4 regions of the Cellvibrio sp. PSBB023 genome follow, and region 4 is predicted to be linked to each of the others. Evidence: predicted binding sites of a transcription regulator. Region 4 holds the regulator's gene; each other region holds the start of a gene.
What was found. Region 4 encodes sigma-54, which starts transcription at its own class of promoters, with help from an activator protein. Its sites were predicted from a motif close to TGGCACANNNNTTGCNNT; they were not measured.

Region 1 (6,011 bases), 820 kb from region 4:
GGTTTGGTGGCGGCATCTATTTATTTATTGGTGCGTGCACAGCGTGGTTGGGGCGTAGTGGAGTTTATTGGCTTGGTGTTGGGTGTGTTATTTATTCTTGCCATTTCCTACATGGCGCCAGCGCAACTGCCGGGCCATGGCTGGATTTTATTTCTCGGTGGCTTTGTTGCTATTTGCGCGATGATTCTGCCCGGTATCTCCGGTAGTTTTATTTTATTGTTGGTAGGTTTGTATCCTGTTTTCCTACAGGCAATCCACCACTTGGAAATTGGTAAATTACTCTGGTTTGGGGCGGGTTGTGTGACAGGTCTCATTGTGTTTTCACGATTTTTGCTCTGGCTATTGAACAGTTACCACTCTCAGACACTTGCTGTATTAATTGGTTTTTTAATTGGCTCTCTGAGTGTTACCTGGCCTTGGAAGCACGCCTTATTAACCACACAAGACAGTCATGGCCGCACTGTTGCATTGCAACAGGAAAATTTAAATCCACTGAATTACATGGCAGTTACCGGTAATGAGCCCACTATTGTGCTCGCCATAGTCTGGGCATTGGCGGGTGTGTTGCTCGTGGTGGGTGTTGAAGCCGCTGCGGTTTGGTTGAAACGCCGTAACGCCTGATAATTTCAAGCCATAAAAAAACGCCGCACCCATTGCCATGGGGGCGGCGTTTTTTTATGCGGTGATTACCTAATCCAATCACCGCGGCGCTGCAATTAAAACAGTACTCTGCAGCGGATGGTGCCTTCAATATTTTTCAGTTGCTCCAGTGCCACTTCGTCGTAGGGGGAGTTGATATCCACCACTACGTAGCCAACCTTGTCGTTAGTTTGCAGATATTGCGAGGCGATATTGATGTGGTTGTCGGAGAAAATCTTGTTGATCTTGGAGAGCACGCCGGGAACGTTGGCGTGCACGTGCAACAAGCGATGTGCGTCCGGGTGACCTGGCAAGGCAACTTCGGGGAAGTTGACCGAGCTGGTGGTGGTGCCGTTGTCTGAGTATTTGATCAGTTTTTCGGCCACTTCGATACCAATGTTTGCCTGCGCTTCCATGGTGGAACCACCGATGTGCGGGGTCAGGATGACATTGTCCAAGCCGCGCAAGGGGCTGATGAATTCATCGCCATTTGCCTTGGGTTCTTCGGGGAATACGTCGATGGCAGCGCCGGACAGGTTGCCTGCTTTAATCGCATCGGCCAGAGCATCGATGTTAACAACAGTCCCGCGTGAGGCGTTGATCAGGATGGCGCCTTTTTTCATCAAGCCAATTTCGCGTGCGCCAATCATCATTTGTGTGGATTGGGTTTCAGGTACGTGCAGGCTGATGATGTCAGACGTGGCGAGCAGGTCATCCAGGTTGCGAATTTGGGTGGCATTGCCCAGTGGCAGTTTGGTGATGACATCGTAGAACTGCACGTTCATGCCCAGCGATTCCGCCAGCACCGAGGTTTGGCTGCCGATGGAGCCGTAGCCAATCAGGCCCAGGGTTTTGCCGCGAATTTCAAAAGAACCCACAGCGGATTTATCCCAACCGCCGCGATGGCAGACCGCATTTTTTTGTGGAATATTGCGCAGCAACAAAATCGCTTCGGCGATAACCAGTTCGGCCACCGAGCGAGTGTTGGAGTAGGGCGCATTGAATACTGCCACGCCGTGTTCTTGCGCTGCTTTCAAATCCACCTGATTGGTGCCAATGCAGAAACAGCCAGCGGCGATCAGCTTGGGCGCATTTTCAAATACGCGGCGGGTCAGTTGGGTGCGCGAACGCAGGCCGACGAAGTGAGCATCCTGAATCTTCGCGATCAGCTCATCCTCGCCCAGCGCGGTTTTCAGGTACTCGATATTGGTGTAGCCCTGCTCATTGAGGGTATCCACCGCCGATTGGTGCACGCCTTCCAGCAGCAGAAACTTGATCTTGCTTTTGTCTAACGAGGTCTTGCTCATGGGAACAACTCCTAAAGTTTTAAAGTGAGAAAGGCGTGCAGCGCGTCTCGCGGAGCTAGGGCATCAAACGGGAGACGAAAGGGTCGGTTGCAGGTGCCGACAGGCTGAAAAAGGCGCGCATCATACCACTGCGCCACTTAAAACCGAAGGTGGCACAGCGGCCACCGGGTGTTTTTGACGGGAATATTCAGGGCAATACGGAAGTGATTGCCATTATTTGGTGGCGTTAAACACCGAGCCAATAATCTGGCTGCCGCGCCCTACCGGATCTTTGCGGATGAGTTGCTCCTCCACAGCGACTTGTTTGAACAGGCCATCGAGCGCCATGGTCAGTACATGCTGCTCAAGGTCCAGGCTGGGCTTGTTGGCCAGTGGCAGCATGTTGTAAGTGCCCAGCAACTGCTGATACTGGTTATAGAAGCCGATTTGCTGCAAGTTTTGCTTGATGATGGGCAGATAACGCTGGCGCAAGCTGGCTTCGGTTTGGGTGCGGAAGTAATCGGTGGCGGCGGTGTTGGAGCCGCGAATAATGCCCAGTGCGTCGGTGACGCTCATATTGCGTACGGCATCGATAAACACTGCCTGAGCCTCCACGGCAGCTTTTTCCGCGCCCTGGTTCATTAATCCTTCTACGCGATCCAGTTGGCTACCCAGTCCCATTTGGCGCAAAGTGCCAGCGATTGGCTGCAAGTTTGCCGGTAACTCGATGCGATAGAGCGAACTATTGGCATAGCCGCCCGTGGCTGACAGGCTGCTGGCGGCGCGGCTGCTGCCCAGCTCCAGTGCTTCCTTGATGCCGCGAATGAGTTGTGCCTGGTTGTTATAACCCGCAGCGCTGGCCACTGCGGCACCTGTCTCGGCCATTTGTGGCAGGGTGGCGTTACAGGCGACAAGGCTCAGTGGCATTAATAACAAGCAAGTGCGAGCAAAGTTCATAGTGTGTTCCTCGGTGGTTTAAACAATATCGCCCGGTAAGAGGGCGGATAAGTGAATTCGATGGGGGTGGCAGTCGGTGCGGTAGCGCCAACGCACATCCAGATCCAGCAGTTTCATGCCATACACTCGCTCAGGCTCTGGTTGTTGGTACTGAGGGCGTGGATCTTGTTGCAATACCTGGGTGATTAAGCCCGCGAGATCAATGCCTGTTGTTTGCTGGTAATCGCAACAGATAGCTGCAAGGTCTGCCGGTATCTCCACCGCAATCGCCGCCGGTGGCTGGGCGGCAAAATGGTTGTGGGCATGGGTTACGCAATCCACATAGGGCACATAGGGTTTGATATCCAATACCGGCGTGCCCTCCAGCAGATCCACCCCGCTGATGGCAACAAACAATTTTCCGTCGCGCTGTTGCAGTCCCTCATAACGCACTACCGATAGGCCGATAGGCGCCGGACGAGTAGGGGAGCGGGTGGCAAAAACTCCCAGGCTTTTGTTGCCGCCTAAACGTGGCGGTTTGACTTTGGGTTTCCAGCTATCGCGTTTATTGGTGGACTTGTTGGCGTGAAACACAAACTGAATCCACAGGTGACTGGTGCCTTCCAGGCCATCAAACGCGTCCGGATCATCATAAGGTGGCAGCAGTTCTATTTCAGCCCTGGCCAGTGGCGCCAAGCCCGGTTGGCGCGGTATGCCAAATTTCTCCTTAAAGCAGGAGTGAACTATGCCGATGGCGGGAAAGGAAAAATCCATAACGGAATCGCGCGGGAGTGAAACAGGCTGCCAAGGCTAGGCAAAAGTGCGTGGCAGCTCAACCTTTATTTGCAATCGAGGTGGGTGGTGACAGGTGCTCTACTGCATAGGTCGCAGGGCGATAAGTGATTGCGTGGCGCTATCGTCAACATATTGTCTTTCGCTGTCAATTTATGGGTGTCGGTAAAATTGACAGCTTATTGTGAGGTGCATCACACAAAAATGGGTGAATTATTGATGCTAAAGGGAAAAATAAAACGGGCATGGAATGTGCTTTACCGGAGTCAGTTCTAGAGTCCGACATTACTACAAAAGGGTTTTATATGGCTTTTTACTCCAAATTTCTGGCTATCGCTCTTGTTGGAAGCCTCTCATCGCTCGCCAGCGCTGGCCCATTGAACGACTACAATCTGATTCTGTTTGGCGATTTGAATGTGTCTGGCGGCAGCGGCCACATTGAAGGCAAGGCCTTTATTGGTGGCGACGTTGTTAACGCCTCTATTTTTGCGCAAAAGGAACCGGCTAATTCCACCGCCGATACGGTCAAGGTTGTCGGTAACTTTAAAAGCAATAACGGCACCCATATCGATCGCGGTTATCTCGCCTACCAAGGCAACTTTTCCGGTCCGACCAATATTTGTAACGGCGCCGGGTTGACGCCTGACGGCTGCGTGAAAAAAGTAACCGATAATTCATTAACGGCAGAAAGGGCAGTTTTATTATCCCAGTTGCAAGCGGAATCCGCTTACTACAAAGGGTTGAGCACATCGGATAACACGGCATTGATTGGTGATATGAACAACAAGAAGTTCAGCTACACCGGCAGCGCAACTGATTTGGTCGTGTTTAACATCACCGCTGATGAATTGGCTGGCCCCCAGTGGAGCCTGGATATGGATTTTGCCACGGCGCTGAATGTTGTCATTAATGTTTCCGGCACCAGTTTTACCGCCGGTAATACCAAGAATGGCACCGAGAGCTTCCGCAACAACTTCAACAATGTGCTGTGGAATTTCTACGAGGCGACCACCTTGAACTTTGGCGATTCCTGGTATGGTTCCATTCTTGCACTGAACGCCACTATTGACACTAAATCCAATCTGGATGGCGCGGTTGCGGCCAGGTCTTATGTGGGCAATGGTGAAATCCACAAAGGCAGTTGGAGCTACACACCGCCAACCACCGAGGTAACTGAGCCATCCATCCTTATTTTGCTGATGAGTGGTTTGGGGTTGATCGGCTTAAGCCGTCTGCGTCGCCGCTAAATTCCGCCCATAAAAAAACCGACCGGGCTACAAACCCGGTCGGTTTTTTTATGGGTACGATTCCTAGACGGCAAAGTGTGCGATTTGATTTTCCAGATCTTTGGTGGTGTCATCCAATCGTAGTGCTATTTGCTCAGACATGCGTGCATCCTGATTCAGGCTCTCAATCAGATTTACAAGGCGAATAATATTTTTGTTGATCTCTTCGGCGGTATAGCTTTGCTCCTCGGCGGCGGTCGCAATTTGCATATTCATGCCTAATATCGCGGTAATCGCCTGAGTGATTTGGGTGATCGACTGCCCCGCACGCCCTGCCATTTCCAGTGTTGCCGCTGTTTTACTTTGGCTGGATTTCATGGCGGTTACTGCATGCAGCGCGCCTTTTTGTACCGCTTCGATAATTTGTTGGATCTCCGCTGTGGAATCCTGCGTGCGTTTGGCAAGTGAGCGTACCTCGTCGGCCACTACCGCAAAACCGCGCCCTTGTTCTCCTGCGCGCGCAGCTTCAATCGCAGCGTTGAGGGCGAGCAGGTTGGTTTGCTCGGCTACATTTTTAATCACCACCAGGACACTGCCAATGCGGTTGGTATCCTCCTCAAGTTGAGCCATGGCATTGCCAGCCTTATTGGTCTCTTGGCTCAACTGGTTGATCGCGTCGAGTGTGCCGCCCATGATGCTCAGGCCCTGCTGCGCATTGTGGTCGGCATGTTGTGCAGCATCAGCCGCGCCACCGGCATTGCTTGCCACTTCCTGCACAGTTGCGGTCATCTCGGTGATAGCGGCAGACACCTGATCGGTAGAGTGGTGCGCCTGGTCGGTGTAGCGCGCAACAGCTGACGCGCTCTGGGTTATTTGGTTGGAGGCATCGGCCAGTTTCTGCATTGAGTTTTGTACCGTGGTGACGACTTGCACAATACTGTGTTGCACTTGCTTAATGTTTTTAGCGAGGCTGCCCAACTCTCCCCCATCACTGAACTGCAGGCTCTGGCGAAAGTTTCCGCTGGCAAGTACAGCGAGGTGATTATTGATATTTGCCAAGGGGCTAATAAGGCTTTTGCGCAGGATCACCAGCACCAGAAAAGCCACCAGAATACCGCCCAGAAGGATTAGC
Region 2 (6,011 bases), 1.1 Mb from region 4:
TCGGCCTTGGGGTGACCTGGCTCATAACGACGCTGTAAAGGCGCATCACTTTCTACAATTCCCAATACCTGAACACCAGCAGCGGCATCCACTTCGTTATCGCTATATGCACCTTCGGTGACACTGGCACGCATCGCTTCTTGTTGGATAGCAGCAAATACTGGCTGGCGGCTGCGATACACTTCGTTAACACTGGAACTGGCCGACTGCGCATTTGCCAGGTTGCTGGCGGTGGTATTCAAACGCAAACTTTGTGCGTTCATCCCTGTGCCTGCGATATCAAAAATATTTCCAAGTGCCATAGCTTCACCTATTCATTTATTGACGTTATCACCGCAAGGGATAACGCTTCAGCTGGATTTATTCGCCGCGAATCGCGCTGCGTAAACCAGTGAACTTACTATTTAAAAACTGAAAACTGGATTGAAAGGCCAGCGCATTTTTCATGTATTCCGCGTGTTCGATTTGATCTTCAACCGTATTGCCATCAATAGATGGTTGTTGCGGCGTGCGGTACAAGGTGTCCGCCTCATTGGTGGCAAATGCACTGCCGTCGATATGGGCCGACTGGGTGGTGGACAAATGAAATCCGTTATTTGCTGTCATTTTCTGATTAAGCGCTTGCTTGAAGTCGATATCCTTGGCTTTGAAGTTAGGGGTATCAACGTTGGCGAGGTTATTCGCTAGCACAGCCGCACGCTCTGAGCGAAACCGCAGTGCAGACTCATGAATGCCGAGTGCTTTATCGAAAGAGATGGACATAATGGTTTCACCTGTCCGACGCATCGCGCCGGGAAAAACTATTGCGGTAGGCAACAAGGGTTCTATTGCCACAGTTATTGACGATAAAGCAATGGCTGTGCCAAGCGCACAAAAAGCAGATAACACCTTGTTTTATTTATATTTTTTATTTTTAGTCGGGTGTGGATTCAGAAGCGGCAACAAGAAAGCGGCAAAGCTTTTCCGCCCACAGGGGGAATAAGTAAACGGAACGGCAAGCAGGCGGCGAATGGCAGTAGAAAAAAAACTAAAAACTCCCCGAACACGAAGGAGCTTGAAAGAAGGTTAGATAGAGGAGAAGACGTTAAATCGCCTTATAGAGAATGCCAGGCTCGCAGCGAACCATATCAAACAAGTCTGCGACTCCCGCAAGCCCTTCCGATGACCCGAGGAACAATATGCCCTGCGGCTTCAAGGATGCATGGATTTTTTGCAGAATCTGACGCTTGAGATCCGCATTAAAATAAATCAACACATTGCGACAAAACACTATGTCAAACTTACCCAAAGCCGCATAGGAATCCATCAAGTTAAGCGAACGAAAATCGATACGCTCTTTAACAAAAGGCTTTACCTTCCACAGCACCGGTGTCGGATTATCGAAGTATCGCTCAAGGCGTTCAGACGACAGACCTCTCATCACCGACAGCTTGTCATATTCCCCGCTACGCGCTTGATCCAACACAGTGGAGGACAAATCGGTCGCGACAACCTGTACAGGGCGCGCCAAATTCCCCATATTTTGACGCTTGTACTCTTCAACCATCATGCTAATGGAATATGGTTCCTGACCGGAAGAACAAGCCGCAGACCAAATTCGCACCGGACCAAACATGCGGTTATTACCGGCCATCAACTGGGGCAGGAGCACATTTTTTAAATGATCATAAGGATAGTTATCACGAAACCAAAACGTTTCATTGGTCGTCATGGAATCGATAACCTGATCCTTTAACTTGCGGTTAAAACCCTGCTTCAGGCTTTTAACCAATTCACCAAAGGACGCGATATTGTTCTCTTCCAGGATACGCCTGATGCGGTTGGTCACCAGGTATTGCTTGTTATCTCCCAACGAAATACCGCAAGCCTCCTCAAGAAACTGGCGAAATTGGTCAAAGTCAGCTTGGTTGAGGTTATCGCCACCGAGCGGCTTGGAAAAAGGGGTTGGCTTATTACTCATAGACTCTCAATAAAAACAATTGCTGCCGCACAATTGCGACAGCAATACAAACTCACACCTCTTCAGGCGGCAACAAACTTTCGCCCGTCATCGACAACACCCGATCATTTACCCGTTTTGCCAACTCATCAGGATGGAATTTAGCAAGGAAATCATCTGCTCCCACCTTGCGCACCATCGCTTCATTGAACACACCACTCAGTGAGGTATGTAAAATAATGTGGAGATTTTTCAACTGCGGATGATTCCGCACTTCTGCGGTAAAGGTGTACCCATCCATCTCGGGCATTTCAATATCGCAAATGATCATAATCAGTTCAGCGTAGGGATCTTTACCGGCTTTAATCAGATCCAGCAGATAATTAAAGCCCTCTGCCCCGTCTTTTTTCAGGGTGGTTTTGATGCCCATCCCTTCAATAACACGCTGTATCTGCTTGCGAGCGATGGTTGAGTCATCAATGATCAGGACATGCTTCTGCACTACGCGATCAGCAATACCGTCCTCAATCACGCCGGCACTCACCTCTTCGCGCGCAGGCGATACCTCAGCCAGAATTTTTTCCACATCGATAATTTCAACCAACTGCCCATCCACCTGGGTGACTGCCGTCAGGTAATGCTCTTTACCTGCACCTTTAGGCGGTGGATGTATATCCCCCCAGTTCATATTGACGATGCGCTCCACAGAGCGAACCAGAAAACCCTGGGCCGTGCGATTGTATTCGGTAATGATAACAAAACAGCTTTCTATATCGGGCAATTCACGGCGCCCTATGGCCAGATTCATGTCCATAATCGGTAAGGTGCCACCACGGATATGTGCAACACCACGAACAACCGAGCTGCGGCCAGGAATTGCATTCAACTGTGGACACTGAAGCACTTCTTTCACCTTGAACACATTAATGCCGTACAACTGTTGACCACCCAGGCGAAACAGCAATAGTTCAAGACGATTTTGGCCAACCAGTTGTGTGCGCTGATTGACACTATCCATTACCCCAGCCATGCAATTACCTCATTGATTGAAAAGTCAGCAAAGACATCACTTACAAGAACTGCAGCGTGCGGCACAGTATTTGCTTTATGTCATTTAAGAAGCTTAGCGGCAAAAAAGTGTCAGACTTTAGTCGTTAATTTAATAGAGCGAGTGACACTCGGTTCTTACCCTTGAGGATAGGCCAAAATATGGAACTTCCTAGTTTTTGCAGCAATTTCTTACGGAAATTTTTACCGAGCATCCCCGCCAACAGGGCGCTCGCGCAAAAACGCACCCACAATTCAGCCGCAGGGGTTAAATATCTGGCTGGCGCCCTTTTCATCGCGTTACCCAGCATGACCGCTAACGCACAAATCTACTCGCCTCTGGCACTGAAACAAGATGTTGCCAATTTTTTGGCGACGCATTATGCCCAAGAGCCCCATGAACGACTGGACATTAAGGTTGGCAACCTTGATAGCCGCCTGCGGCTTGAGGCCTGTGCGGAACCGCTGCATTTCAACCTGCAAGACTCAACAGGCCTTGGCGGTAGCATTAGCGTCCAAACACGCTGCCCAACACCGCAAGGCTGGGCAGTCCATGTCCCTGCACAGGTCATGATTTACCGGCAAATCCCCGTTGCAGCACGCACTATTGCACGCGGTGAACATATAAATGATAGCCATCTAGCCAACACCCTGACCAATGTCAGCAGCATCAGGCAAGGCTATGCCTTGGACAGGGAGCAAATACTCGGTAAAGAGGCAAAGCGAAATATAGGGCAAGGCGAGGCATTCAAAACCAGCTCATTGGACGCCCCCACCGCGATCAAGCGCGGCGAGATAGTCACATTACAAGCACAGGCTGGCGCTATCAAAGTGGTCAGCTCAGGCGTTGCATTGGCAGATGGTCGGCTTGGCCAGAAAATCAGGGTGCGCAATAGCTCATCAGATCGCATTGTCACGGGAGTCGTTTTAAATCAAGGGCTTGTACAAACCTTATAGGCCTGGGTTTTTTAAAAAATGTTGCTAAAGTTAATCCGGCCTTGGCCGATATCCTTAACAGGAGAACCTTAAACCGGGACTCCCAAATGTCACGACATAGCAACCGCGACTTTTAGATTAACAGTCATCCGGCATACAGGCCCGATGATACCAAGGGGAAAAACATGATTCTTAACACCAACAACTCGCTTGACTCGGTCAATGCCAAGGGCGCTCGTAGCAAACCTGCTGCACCTGCCACGGCAGATGCCAAAACTACCGAGACAAAATCATCGCCACCGGCCGCCCAAACGGCAAGCGACCAGGTTGTATTGAGCCAGGAGGCGCAAACACTCGGCAGGCTACAAAGCAAGATCAATAGCGCACCAGATGTAAACCTTGAAAAGGTTGCAGAAATTCGTCGCGCTATTGCAGAAGGACGCTTTGAAATAAACCCGGAACGTATCGCAGAGAATATGCTCAAGCAAAACGATCTGCTCGGCTAAACCCAATGCAAACGCAAGTACGCGCCTCCCCTGCGCCATCTTGTGATTTGCGTTGATTTATTACCCGCCCACCTTTTAGGGCCTATTAAAAAAGAGGTTGCTATGTCTCTTGATATCACACTACTGCGCCAAATGCTTGCGCAGGACTCCGCTGCAATTCAACAATTAAAGCAACTGTTAATTGATGAGCGCGAACAACTGGCACAACGCAAGCAGGATCAACTGGCCATTATCGCCGAGCAAAAAACTACCCTCGTAAACCAGCTCGGCCATAACAGCAAACAGCGCCAGAAAGTGCTCAATGCGCTGAACCTGCCCGCCAATGCAGAAGGATGGGATCTTTTTCTCCAACGCAATACGGCCACTTTGCCACTGCGCGAAGACTGGCAGCGCCTGATTGGCGAGTTTGAAGAATGCCAGGAACTGAATGACATTAATGGCAAAATGATTGCCCGCTCCCAACAAACCCTGAATCACCTGCTCAACCTCTTACGCGGCAAAGTTGCAACAGCCTCACTCTATACCGCACAAGGTCTCAAAACCGAGCAAACCTCCTCCTTCACTGTCGCGAAGGCTTAATCCGCAAAACAGCTTCCCCGGCCTGCGCGCGCACTGCAGGCCAATCCCCCCTCCAGCCCACAATACCTGCACACACAAGGCACTGGCTTTGTATTGACATCTTTTCTCAAATCGCTAATATTAGAATATATATATGATTTATAGCGTTAAGAGCTACATTTCACGGATGCACAACACCAGCCCACCCTAACCGCCACTAACAACCTGGAACCACACTGAATGCCAACGGCATACAGCACAATAAAGGCAGACAAATAATGAAATACTCCATGGCAATACTACTTTGCCTGCTTAATCACATGGTGTTAGCCGCCGATGCCAGCACACCCTTTTACCTGGGCGCAGACTTGTCTTACGTTAATGAGATGGAGGACTGCGGCGCAAAATATTACGACAAAAGTAAACGTCAGGATCCGTTCGTACTTTTCGCCAATAAAGGAGCCAATCTGATTCGCGTGCGCCTATGGCATAACCCGGACTGGACACGTTATTCCAATCTGGCAGATGCCACCAAAACCCTGCAACGCGCAAAAGCCAGCGGCATGAAAACCCTGTTGGATTTTCATTACTCGGATACCTGGACCGACCCCGAAAAACAATTTATTCCCAAAGCCTGGGCACACATTAGCGACACAGGTGAACTGGCGCAAACACTATACGACTACACAACACAAACCCTTGCAACACTTGACGAACACAATGCCCTGCCCGACCTGGTTCAAGTTGGCAACGAAACCAATATCGAAATATTGCAACATGAAGACAAGCTGGTAAAAGGCATTCCTGATTGGTCGCGTAACGCCACCCTATTGAATAGCGGCATAAAAGCCGTGCGCGATTACAGTAAAAAATCCAATAAGCCCATCCAGATAGTGCTGCATATCGCCCAACCGGAAAACGCACTCTGGTGGTTTAAGCAAGCCACTGAAAACGGTGTACTTGACTATGACATTATTGGCCTCTCTTATTATCCACAGTGGTCTACTTATCAATTACCGCAACTA
Region 3 (6,011 bases), 1.1 Mb from region 4:
CTACTAACGCTGGTACCGTTAATAAAATGCTTGAAGTTATGAACGCTGACTTTAATACAGTTGGTGTTTCTGTGAAAACTGTATCTGAGTTCACATCTGCCAACATCGGTTCCGGTGTGTTGGTTGCTGGTACAGATGCGCTGCAAATTGCGGTGGTTGATGGTGATGGCAGAACGCAAACCCTGCAAATTACTGGCACTAACAGCATGAAAGATGTCGTTAATAAGATTAACGAATCTGCAGGTGGTGTTGTTCAGGCATCGTTGAATGACTCTGGCAAATTAGTATTAACTGCGCAGAATTCACAAAGCATTACATTGACTAACGCGCAAGGTACTGCAGCTTTGACTGCTGTGGGAGCTGGTACCGGTGCAACTTCTGCTGACTTCTCGTTAGTGCTTAACAAACAGCCTGGATTCCAAGGTGACATCAAAGTAACTAGCGATACAGCAGCAGCTTCTGTAACGGCCTTGACTGGTGCTGGCTTGAATGGACATCAAGCAGATGGTTCTATACAAGGCGCTACTGTTGCTTCTGGTGCTTTGAACAAAGGCGATTTGATCATCAACGGCGTTGAAATTGGTTCTGTCGCAGCGGGTGTTGCTGGTGCTTCAGTTACAGGAAGTACAGTTCAATATGAACAAGCCAAAAACGTTATTGACGCTATCAATGCCAAGTCAGCCGAAACCGGTGTGGTTGCTTATGCTGATAGCAGTGATTCAACTAGCGCTACTACCGCGATTAAATTGAAGTCAGTAAATGGTGGAGAGGTATCTGTTAAATATGGTGACAATATTACAGATGCAAACGCTTTGGCTCGTACCGGCTTACTTGAGCGTAACGCCACCGAAGGTGCAGGTTCAGTAGCCTCTATCGACATCTCTACAGAAGCTGGTGCGCAAAAAGCCATTGGCATTATCGATAAAGCCTTGGAGCAGGTGAACTCCACCCGTGCGGACCTCGGTGCAATTAACAACCGTTTGGACTTTACCGTATCTAACCTGTCCAATATCTCCGAGAAAACGTCATCATCTCGTTCACGTATTATGGATGCTGACTTTGCTGCTGAAACTGCAAGCCTCAGCCGTTCACAAGTATTGCAACAAGCGGCGAGTGCGATGTTGGCTCAGTCTAATGCTCGTCCACAACAAGTACTGTCACTGTTGAGATAAGGTGATAACTTCCTTCGGGTTAGCCAACCGCTAACCCGAAGGAGGTTTCAGTGAGGGCTTAATGATGAATGAGATCACTAAAGTAGCCGCGGGACCGGTGCAGGTTAAATCTGTATCGGCTTCGTCGTTGGTTGGCGGTGCTCAAGGTCAAAAAACCGGCAATGATTTGCCGCCGATTGCCGAAGCGGCAAAGCCTGTAGCCGTAGAGACCGTCAATTCTCAAGCGGTTCAAGAGAAAGTTCAGGCTGCCGTTGCACAGATGAATGAATATATTCAGTCAACCCAACGGGATTTAAATTTTACTTATGACCCGAGTTCAGGCGAGACCGTAGTTAAGGTGTTGGATAGAAGTACGCAAGAAGTTATTCGCCAAATACCCGATGAAGTATTCTTGCATTTGGCACAACAACTTACCCCGGATGAGCCGGTTAGTTTGATCAGTGCGCAGGCCTAAATGTCTTTTTAAATCAGTGATTTATTGAGTTTTTGGGGTGCAGTTTTAGCACGCTTCTGATAAAAAAAGAGCAGCAATCGCTGCTCTTTTTTTTGCATTTTTTTGGTGGATTTGCTTACCAATAATCTTTATTTTTAATATTAAATCCCCTGGTTTTTCAGGTGCGCCGCATCCTTTTTCTGCCTATTTTTTCCTGGTTTGTAATCCCGCTTTCCTCCACCAATATTCCTGCTGTTTGTTCTTGGCACGGTCTGTGCAAAAGCCCTCTCAGGCGACCCGTATAGAAATCCTGTTGGTATCCATTTCTTACCAGTCTTGCCACGAAGTTCTCACAAACTGAGCAATTCATTGTTGCCGCCGTTTCTGGGCTTCATCAGTCGGCTTGTCACAGCACACGCAACTGTGAACAGGAACAATCATTAGGAGATTTATTATGCCTTTAATCATTAACACCAATGTCGCTTCCTTGAATTCACAGCGTCAATTGATGAACTCTGGCAACGCGCTCGATAAAGCGACAGAGCGTTTGTCTTCTGGTCAACGTATTAACTCGGCAAAAGATGATGCCGCCGGTTTGGCGATTTCAAACCGTATGACCTCTCAAATTCGTGGCTTGGATCAAGCGATCCGCAACGCGAATGACGGCGTATCACTGGTTCAGACAGCAGAAGGTGCTTTGCAAGAAGTAACCAATATGCTGCAGCGTATTCGTGAACTCTCAATCCAGTCTGCGAACGGTATCTATAACGATGCAGACCGCAAAACCCTGGATGCTGAAGTTCAGCAGTTGAAGAAAGAAATGGATCGTATTTCTGAAACCACTTCTTTTAACGGACAGAAATTGCTGGATGGCACCTTGGGTAAAACTTTCTTGCAGGTAGGTTCGCAAGCAAATGAAACCATGGATGTCAGCATTGGTTCTTTCTCAACCACCAGTATGGGCGGTACCTCGGGTGATATCGTGGGGGAATCTGTCACTGGTGTTGGCACATCGCATGCCACTGAAATTGCTTCATTAAATGCCTTATTGGCCGGTGATCTTCTTGTGAATGGAACGGCCATCAAGCCGATTACTCCTGCCGCTGACACCTTGAATGAAGCTCTGGCAAGTATTAATAGTGATTTGAAGGGCAAGGGTGCAGAAGTTGTATCTCTGGTGCAAGTGGCGGCAGATACTGCTGGCTCTGGTGTGCTCAGATCGCCTTCTGAAACGCTGACGTTGGAGTTGAGGGATGGCAATGGTTTGACGCAAACCTATACCATTACCGGTACCAACAGCATGAAAGAGTTGGTCGCTAAGATTAATTCTGAAACGGCTATTGAGGCTACTCTGGGTGATAATGGCAAGTTGGTGCTTACCGCTCCTGGCGCATCATCATTAACCATTACTGAAACTGTGCCTGCTACAACAGCGAGTCCAACAGGGCTTACAACTGGACATCATAATTTTGCGCTTGTATTCAATGATACAAGTGCAGAAAAGCAAGGCGTCACTATTCAGGCTGGTACTACACCAGTGACTGCGGCTATCGCGGGAAGAATTAGTGATTTGGGTATTGATGTGCAGGACGCTAATGGCAACTTGCTGGGTAGTGCCGTAGATATTGCTGGCCCACCGGGTATCCTGCAAGAAGGTGATTTGCTTATTAATGGCATTGCCATTGGCAAAATCACTCTTCAGCCTGCGGTTCCCACTGCTGCAGGTACTGCTGCTGAAGCTATTCGTGTGATCAACTTGTCATCGGATAAAACAGGGGTTGTGGCCTTTGCAAATGGTACTGATGGCATCGCTTTGCGTTCTGCGAATGGTGAAGAAATATCCATTAAATATGGTGATACCGCTGTCGCTGCTGATGTATTGGCTGTAACCGGCTTTAAAGAGCGCAATGCCACCGAAGGTGTTGGCAGTGTCGCCAGTATCAAAATTGACACTTACGAAGGTGCGCAGCGCGCAATCGGCATTGTCGATAAAGCCTTGGAGCAGGTAAACGCGACTCGTGCAGATTTGGGTGCTGTGAATAACCGCCTGGATCACACCATGGCAAACCTTGCAAACGTCTCGGAAAAAACCTCTGCATCGCGCTCTCGTATTACCGATGCTGACTTTGCCGCCGAAACAGCAGCATTAAGTCGCGCTCAGGTTCTGCAGCAAGCTGCTTCTGCGATGTTGGCACAGGCGAATGCTAGACCAGAGCAGGTGTTATCACTGCTCAGATAATTGTGTCTTATGTTTTGCTAAAAAAGCCGCAGCTCTCACTGCGGCTTTTTTATGTCTCATTTTCCACTGAGGGTGCAATACTTCTTCTGTGTGAAAGAAATAAGGGAGGTATTAGTGTGTTTTTTGTGAGTATTGGCGTACTTTGTGCTGTAGTAACTGAGCGTAATATTTTTAAGAAAAAAGCGGCAAAAACGGCTAAAGTTTACCCATTGGTTGCCGCTAACATTGTATAGCGGTAATTTTAAGGTGTGGAGGCGTCTATGGTGACCAGTACATCCAGTACATCCAATGCGACAAGCAATAATGGATCTATCGGTTCCAGTATCATTGGTGCCTTGGGCTCAGGTTCAGGGATTGACAGCAATAAGCTGGCCGACCAACTGACCGAAGCGAGCAAACTGGTTCAGTCACAGAAGTTAACCAGCAAAAAGACACTTCTACAAACCCAAATTTCCGATTACGGTTTACTCCGCAGTTCACTTGCCAAACTCGAGACCGCCGCTGCCGCTTTGGGGAGCGCGGACACTTTTAATGCCAAAGCCCTGTCTGTACCTGACACCAAATTATTAGGTATCACCAAGCTCGACTCAAAAGCGGTCGCTGGTAGCTATCAATTAAAAGTACTGCAAACCGCGCAGGCACAGTCCTTGAGTTCGGGTAGTTTTAGTTCAACAAGCAGTCCGGTAGGTAAGGGTACCCTCGTTATCCGTCTAGGGGATTGGGCATCTGATGGCTCCTCATTTGGTGTGGACTCTACTAAAACGGGCGCAACCATTACGATTGATGATACCAACAATTCCCTGACGGGCTTGCGCGATGCTATCAATAAAGAAAATTTCGGTGTAACGGCCACAATTGTGAGCGATGGTGGCGGATATAAATTACTGTTAACCGCCAGTACGGGCGCTAAAAATGAGATAGAGGTTGTCGCGACCGAAGACTCTGGTTCCTTGGGGTTGGCGGCCTTTAATTTCAATGAAACATCCAAAAGCCTTGCGCAACAACAAGAAGGGCGTGATGCGCTAATTAGTATTAATGGTTTGCAAGTTAGCCGGGAATCAAACCATGTGACTGACGTTATTGATGGTCTTGAGTTTGACTTGTTTGCCAGTTCTTCCAGTGAAACCATAAACCTTATTATTTCTGAAGATAAATCCGTTGCAGAGAAAACCATTCGTGATTTTGTGGCTGCCTACAATACTTTTAAAGCGGAAACCGAATTGCTAGTTGGCTACAACCCGGAGCTGGAAGAAAACGGTAGCCTTAATAAAGATCCTCTGGCTAAAAACTTGATGCAAAATATTCGTAGTGCATTAACCAGCGCCGTTCCAGGTCTCACTGATGGTTTTGCTAATTTATCCAGCTTGGGTATTCGTACAGAAATCGATGGAACACTCAAAATTTATGAGGAAGAGAAAACCGGGTTTCGTGCAGCAATAGACGAGAATTTTGACTTTGTTCGTGATCTGTTTATCCCCAAGGCCTCATCTTCCTCTCCTGGCATTGAAGTCACCAAGTTCACTGCAAGAAGCCAGCCTGGTTCCTATGAAGTAGTGATTACCCAGCAGCCCTCAAAGGGGACCTTGACCACCACTGACCCTGTCGATCTGGCGGCTATTGGTAGCGGAACAAAAGACTACAGTTTTAGCTTTCAATTGAACGGTGTGGCATCCAATGCCATTAGTTTGCCAGATGGAAAGCAATATACATCTGGTGCTGAGCTTGCTGCGGACTTACAAAGTTTGATTAACCTTGATGCCAACCTTAAGGCGGCTAAAGCAAGCGTGTCCGTCGCATTTGAGGGGGGGAAACTGGTGTTTACCTCGGCGACTTATGGTGCGACCAGTACGGTGAACTTTACTGCGGTTAGCGCCGATATGCTGGCTGACTTTGGTCTGACTAATGGCGCTGTTGTGACCAGCGGTACTGATGTTGCCGGTACCATTGATGGTGTTGAGGCATTTGGCTCCGGCAATATTCTGCTTCCTGCGATAGGTTCCAAAGCAGAAGGTTTGAGTATGTTGGTGGAGCCGGGAACAACATCCACGACCTTGAAATTTACCCGCGGTTTTGCCGGTGGGTTAAGCAGCCTGGTAAATGAATTCCTGAAAACCTCTGGTTTGATTTCCGAGCGCGAAAAAAATATCGGTAAAGATATTGAGCGTGT
Region 4 (6,011 bases):
GCGAGGGTGGTGCAGATCTCGGTTTGATTAGCCAGGAGCGCCCCATTCAGCGTTCAGACGCTGATGACAGTGAGGACTCCACTGCTAGCAATAAGGAAGATGCAGGCTATCAACAAGAGATGAGTGAGGACCAACTCAAGAAAGAGATGGAGCGCATCGAAAATCAGCAGTTGGAAGAATTGAAGAAACAGTTGGAAACAGAAATTAATGCCCTCGATTCTGTGTTCCAGCAAATCAAGGATCAAATTCTTATTGATTTCACTGCACTGGGTCTGCGTATCCAGATTGTGGATAAGGATCAGCGCCCGATGTTTGATGTGGGTAGTGCAAACCTTAAGTCCTACTCAGTGGATGTGTTGCATGCGCTGGCACCCATCCTGAATAAGGTGCAGAACAAAATCAGTATTACCGGGCATACAGACTCAACCCCCTATGGGGCCGGGGCGACCTATACCAACTGGGAGCTTTCTGCGGATCGTGCCAACGCTGCGCGGCGTGCTTTATTGGAGGGTACATACCCTGAGGCCAAGGTGGCAACTGTGCAGGGCATGGGTTCGGCAGCGCCCTTCTTGGTTGATCGCCCCAATGAACCGATTAATCGCCGCATTGCGATTATTGTGCTCAAAAAAGCAGTAGCAGATGCCTTGGGAAGTGGAGTTGGTATCGACAGTAGTAAGCTGATCAATAGCAGTGATACCTTCACTCAGCCACCTGCGGGTCCCAAGATTTTGTCCCCGGCGGAAGTGAATGATGCCATTGATGCGGCAAATGCGCCCTAGTGAGATTGTCTGTCGCCCACAATGAAAAAGCCCGGATCATGTCCGGGCTTTTTCATTGTGCATAGAGATATGCTTAATCTTGCGTGGCGAGCTGATCGCGAATAAAACCAAAGAGTTTGCGCGCATTGGCGGGCGGCTTGTTTTCTTCGCGCTCTTTTTGGGCCGCGCGAATCAGTTGGCGCAAATGCTGTACATCAATACCCGGACAGGAGGTCACCAGGGTTTGGAATATCTGCTTATCACCTTCAATTAACAGGTCGCGGTAGCGCTCAATCTGGTGTTGACGATGCACGTATTGATCGCTGCGGTTTTGCATTTTCTCTACTGCCGCTTTGATCTCCTCATGATTGCCTTCGCGCATCAAGCGGCCAATATATTGAACCTGACGGCGGCGAGCTTCTTTCGGTGGTAGTTTGCGGGCGATGTAGATCGCATCGAGCATTTCTTCGCTCAGTGGGATGCTGGCGAGCTGCTTTTCATTCATATCGATGAGACTCTCACCCAGTGCCTGCAGGGCGTGCATATCGCGTTTTACTTGCGATTTGCTGAGGATGTAGTCATCGGGATTGATGTCGTCGTAGTTGTAAACCATAGGAATATCTGTTTTTGCTCAAGGAGTCGCCATCAGTTTTACGTATCCAGGGAGCGTATTACCGACAGAAAGGGAAATAGGGTAAAAGGTCGCGCAGCTTAGTGCACAACGGCGGTAGCTACAACCGCTTTGGCTTAACAATAGAGTATTTATTCGCCTTCATCAAAGCGATCGGCAATCAGTGTCTTGATGGCATTCATCGCGGCATCGGCATCAGCACCTTCAGTGCTGACTTCCAAACGGCTGCCACAACTGGCGGCAAGCAGCATTAATGACATGACACTTTTGGCATCAGCCCAAAGGCCTTCACCGACACGAGCCTGAACGCTGGCCTGAAATTGGTTAGCCAGGGTGGCAAACTTGGCGGCGGCGCGCGCGTGAAGCCCACGCTTGTTAATGATGTCGAGCGTTTCGATTGGCATGGTTTAGTGTTTTTTGTGTTTGTTGATATCGCGATGGCGCACCTGCACATCGCTAAAACTCTGATTGAAATGACGCTGCAGGCGTTCTGCCAGATACACCGAGCGGTGTTGCCCGCCCGTACAGCCTATAGCAATCGTAATATAGCTGCGGTTGTTCGCTTGATAGCGCGGCAACCAACGCGTCAGATAATGTTCAATGTCATCATACATTTCCTTGACTGTAACTTGCTCTTCCAGAAACTCAATCACTTCCTGATCTTGACCCGTCTGCGGGCGCAGATTGGGCTTCCAGTGAGGATTGGGCAGGCAGCGTGCATCAAATACCAGGTCGGCATTCACGGGCACACCGTGTTTAAAGCCAAAGGATTCAAACAGGATTGCCATGGTGGATTCACTACGGCCTACCACCCGCTCTTTCACCAGATCGCGCAATTCATGCAAATTCAGATGACTGGTATCAATCACCTGATCGGCACAGTCGCGAATAGGCTCCAGCAGATGCTGTTCAGCGGAGATGGATTCTTCAAGGCTAGTATGCTTATCCGATAGTGGGTGCTTGCGGCGCGTTTCGCTAAAGCGCTGGATCAGTACAGCGGGTTGTGAATCCAGAAACAAGGTCTGAAAGGGGAGGTGAGCCTCTTTCAGCGTGCTGATCATCTGCGGAAATATGCTCAGGTCTTGCCAGGCATTGCGCACATCAATGCCGATTGCAAAACGCTGCTGATCATTCTTGTGAATTTGTATTTGTGCCACCAGTGCAGGCAGTAGGCTGACTGGCAGGTTATCAATACAGTTAAACCCCACATCCTCAAGGACGTGAAGCGCTGTACTTTTTCCTGAACCCGAGAGCCCACTCACAATCACCAGATGCATGTTATTAACCTGTCAGGGGGTTATCGCTGCTTGATAAAGCGCTGCATCGCTATCGGCATTGCGCAAGCGCTGGCGATAGTCGGCATTGTTGAGTGCACCCGCCAACGCGGCAAGTGTTTGCAGGTGTTCGTCATGCGCGTCTTCGGGAACCAGCATGGCAAACAGAATATCAACGGGTTGTGAATCTATGGCGTCAAAGTCTATCGGGTCTACCAAGGTGATCAGTGCGCCTATAGTGCCGCTGCAGTTCTCTACCCGGCAATGGGGAATGGCAATACCGTGGCCAATACCGGTTGAGCCAAGGCGCTCGCGGCCAATCAGGCGGCGAAACAAGTCGTCCGCATCAATACCGGGGACATCCTGTGCAATGGCGTTTGCCAATAGTTCCAGGGCGCGTTTTTTACTGCCGCCTTCGATACCACACAGCGTGCGGCCAGGGCTGATAAGAGTTTGAATTTGCATGGCTAGGGTGATTACCAGGAATCTCACAATGTTGAATGCAGCGGGCCACTGGGGCCGCTGCATAGCGTGGGTTAACGATGGCTGCGCATCTTCTCTTTGTGTTTAATCAGTTGGCGATCCAATTTATCGGCCAGAGAATCAATCGCAGCATACAAGTCCTCATGGGTAGCATCGGCAAATAAATCTTTACCGCTGACATGAATAGTGGCTTCTGCTTTTTGAATTAATTTATCGACAGAGAGGATGACATGCGTACTGGTAATGCGATCGTGGTGGTGGCTTAAGCGCTCGATTTTGCTACTGACATAGTCTCTTAGCGAATCGGTAACTTCCAGATGATGACCACTGATATTTATTTGCATAGATACTTCCTCTCGATAGAAACAAAATGGTTGTGGTTACCACAACCCAACAGCTCATCCATGATTTTTCTTCCGAATTTCGTATTTATAGGGCTAGGAATTAAATTGTTTTACGCTCGTTGGAGGGCGGAATATTCAGCGATTCGCGATATTTCGCAATGGTCCGACGAGCTACTTGTATTCCCTGCTCGGCGAGCAGGTCGGTAATCTTGCTGTCACTCAACGGTTTTTTGGGGTTCTCGGCGCTCACCAATTTTTTGATGATGGCGCGAATTGCCGTTGAGGAACATTCGCCACCACTGTCAGTACTCACGTGGCTGGAGAAAAAATACTTCAGCTCGAAGATTCCCTGTGGGGTATGCATGTATTTCTGGGTAGTCACGCGCGAGATAGTGGATTCGTGCATCTCTACAATTTCTGCAATATCGTGCAGCACCAGTGGTTTCATCGCCTCGGGGCCGTAATCAAGAAAGCCACGTTGTTTTTCCACAATACAGCTTGCTACTTTGAGTAGGGTTTCATTGCGGCTCTGCAAACTTTTCAGGAACCAGCGGGCTTCTTGCAGGTTATCTTTGAGAAACGTGTTATCGCTACTTGAATCGGCACGCTTCACCATGGAAGCGTAGTTGGAATTGATCCGCAGGCGTGGTGCTATCTCCGGGTTCAGTTCAACAATCCAGCGGCCATCGCGTTTTTCTACAAATACATCCGGTACTACATATTCGGTATCACCACTGGCGATAATATCGCCCGGGCGCGGGTTCAGGCTTTGAATAAGAGCGATTGCCTGACTTAATTCCGCCTCTTTCAATTTGGTACGCCGCATTAATTGACGGTAGTCGCGGCTTCCCAGCAAGGGCAAATACTGTTTGGCGATCAGCTTTGCTGAATCCAAAAAAGGTGTTTTCGGGTCGAATTGCTGCAGTTGCACCAATAAACATTCCGAGAGATTCTGGCTGCAAACGCCACAGGGATCAAACTGCTGTAAGCGGTGTTGAACGGCCTCAACTTCATCCAGCTCCAGCTCTTCAAAATCACCGCGCATGCCTTCAAATATTTCTTCAAGGGTGATGGAAAGCATGCCGCTGGGCTCAACTGCGTCGATGATCGCCATAGCCAGAACCCGGTCGCGATCAGACATGGGTGTCAGGTTGAGTTGCCACATCAGGTGATCGTAGAGTGAATCGGTTACTGCGCGACGGCTTTCAAAGTCACTGTCTTCGTTGTCGTAATTGCTGGAATTTCCGGTGGATGAGGTTTGGTAAACATCGTCCCAACTGGTGTCTACAGGCAGGTCGCTGGGGATTGAATCGCTCCAGTCGCCGCTGTCGGCACTAAAACTCTCACCTTCACCATAGACATCGTTATCGCCAAAGGATTCCCCATCAGTAAAGCCTTCGCTGTCACCAAAGCTTTCGGTTTCGCTATAGCCGGGCTCGTTGAAGTTGTCGCTGGTCGCTGAGGAGAAGTTATCGCTTGCGCTAAAGTCCGCGCTATTGTCGGTGCCGGATTCAGCGGCAATTTCCTGTTGGCGGGTGTAGTCAATCTTGTCTTGTTCGCTGCCTTCGTAATCGGTGCTGCTGGCTGATGAGTCAAAGCTCTCTTCAACTTCAAGCATCGGGTTGGATTCGAGGGCTTCCTGAATCTCCTGTTGTAGATCCAGTGTGGACAGTTGCAGAAGGCGAATTGCCTGTTGCAATTGGGGGGTCATTGTCAGCTGTTGGCCGAGTTTAAGCTGGAGAGATTGTTTCATTGTTGTAGCAACAAACCCTTATAACGCGGGATGGAAAACATCTGTTAGGTGGAGTTTAGTCAGGGTTTGCGCCGCAAGCAACATCTGTAAGCAAGCTTTATGCCTAGAGTATAAAGAAACTTAAATGTCAAGCTGTTTGTTGGTGGGATTTCATCACAGCCGGAAGTGTTCGCCCAGGTAAACCTCGCGGACTTTGCTATTGCTGAGGACAGTATCAGCATCGCCCTCCGCAATAATATGACCTTCGCTGACTATGTAGGCGGTTTCGCAGATATCCAGGGTTTCACGCACATTGTGATCCGTAATCAATACGCCGATGCCGCGGTCTTTGAGGTGTCGGACAATCTCTTTGATGTCATTTACGGAAATGGGGTCTACCCCGGCGAAGGGTTCATCAAGCAGGATGAACTTGGGGTCAGTTGCCAGCGCGCGCGCAATTTCTACGCGACGGCGTTCACCGCCAGAGAGGGCCATGCCCAAGCTATCGCGAATGTGGGTGATATGAAACTCATTGAGTAGTGCCTCCAGTTTTTCAAGGCGTGTTTCGCGGCTCAGGTCTTTGCGGGTCTCGAGGATCGCCATAATGTTATCGGCGACGGTGAGTTTGCGAAAAATAGAAGCTTCCTGCGGCAAATAACCAATTCCGGCGCGGGCGCGGCCATGGATGGGGAGTTGGGTAATATCGCGATCATCAATCAGTACGCTGCCATTGTCCGCTGGTACCAGACCGGCAATCATATAAAAGCAGGTGGTTTTTCCGGCGCCGTT

Region 1: a site for sigma-54 is predicted at 3,895-3,912, ahead of B0D95_RS12860 (choice-of-anchor A family protein). Genes of this name have one in related genera too.
Region 2: a site for sigma-54 is predicted at 3,029-3,046, ahead of flgA (flagellar basal body P-ring formation chaperone FlgA). Genes of this name have one in related genera too.
Region 3: a site for sigma-54 is predicted at 3,978-3,995, ahead of fliD (flagellar filament capping protein FliD). Genes of this name have one in related genera too.

Annotation. Positions count from the first base shown of each region.
Region 1 is NZ_CP019799.1:2,936,109-2,942,119, reverse strand. Features, by position in the region: gene B0D95_RS12880 (DUF368 domain-containing protein) at 1-621, shown strand, start outside; gene serA (phosphoglycerate dehydrogenase) at 717-1,946, opposite strand; gene B0D95_RS12870 (DUF4197 domain-containing protein) at 2,160-2,882, opposite strand; gene tsaA (tRNA (N6-threonylcarbamoyladenosine(37)-N6)-methyltransferase TrmO) at 2,901-3,635, opposite strand; gene B0D95_RS12860 (choice-of-anchor A family protein) at 3,959-4,900, shown strand; gene B0D95_RS12855 (methyl-accepting chemotaxis protein) at 4,964-6,011, opposite strand, start outside.
Region 2 is NZ_CP019799.1:1,004,278-1,010,288, reverse strand. Features, by position in the region: gene flgC (flagellar basal body rod protein FlgC) at 1-302, opposite strand, end outside; gene flgB (flagellar basal body rod protein FlgB) at 361-762, opposite strand; gene B0D95_RS04575 (hypothetical protein) at 755-982, shown strand; gene B0D95_RS04570 (protein-glutamate O-methyltransferase CheR) at 1,085-1,960, opposite strand; gene B0D95_RS04565 (chemotaxis protein CheV) at 2,013-2,969, opposite strand; gene flgA (flagellar basal body P-ring formation chaperone FlgA) at 3,149-3,943, shown strand; gene flgM (flagellar biosynthesis anti-sigma factor FlgM) at 4,108-4,428, shown strand; gene B0D95_RS04550 (flagella synthesis protein FlgN) at 4,531-5,007, shown strand; gene B0D95_RS04545 (arabinogalactan endo-1,4-beta-galactosidase) at 5,277-6,011, shown strand, end outside.
Region 3 is NZ_CP019799.1:1,024,434-1,030,444, forward strand. Features, by position in the region: gene B0D95_RS04640 (flagellin) at 1-1,172, shown strand, start outside; gene B0D95_RS04645 (flagellar protein FlaG) at 1,234-1,626, shown strand; gene B0D95_RS04650 (flagellin) at 2,060-3,844, shown strand; gene fliD (flagellar filament capping protein FliD) at 4,105-6,011, shown strand, end outside.
Region 4 is NZ_CP019799.1:2,115,755-2,121,765, reverse strand. Features, by position in the region: gene motB (flagellar motor protein MotB) at 1-779, shown strand, start outside; gene yjgA (ribosome biogenesis factor YjgA) at 853-1,371, opposite strand; gene B0D95_RS09410 (HPr family phosphocarrier protein) at 1,521-1,793, opposite strand; gene rapZ (RNase adapter RapZ) at 1,797-2,666, opposite strand; gene ptsN (PTS IIA-like nitrogen regulatory protein PtsN) at 2,679-3,128, opposite strand; gene hpf (ribosome hibernation-promoting factor, HPF/YfiA family) at 3,200-3,490, opposite strand; gene B0D95_RS09390 (RNA polymerase factor sigma-54) at 3,591-5,243, opposite strand; gene lptB (LPS export ABC transporter ATP-binding protein) at 5,397-6,011, opposite strand, start outside.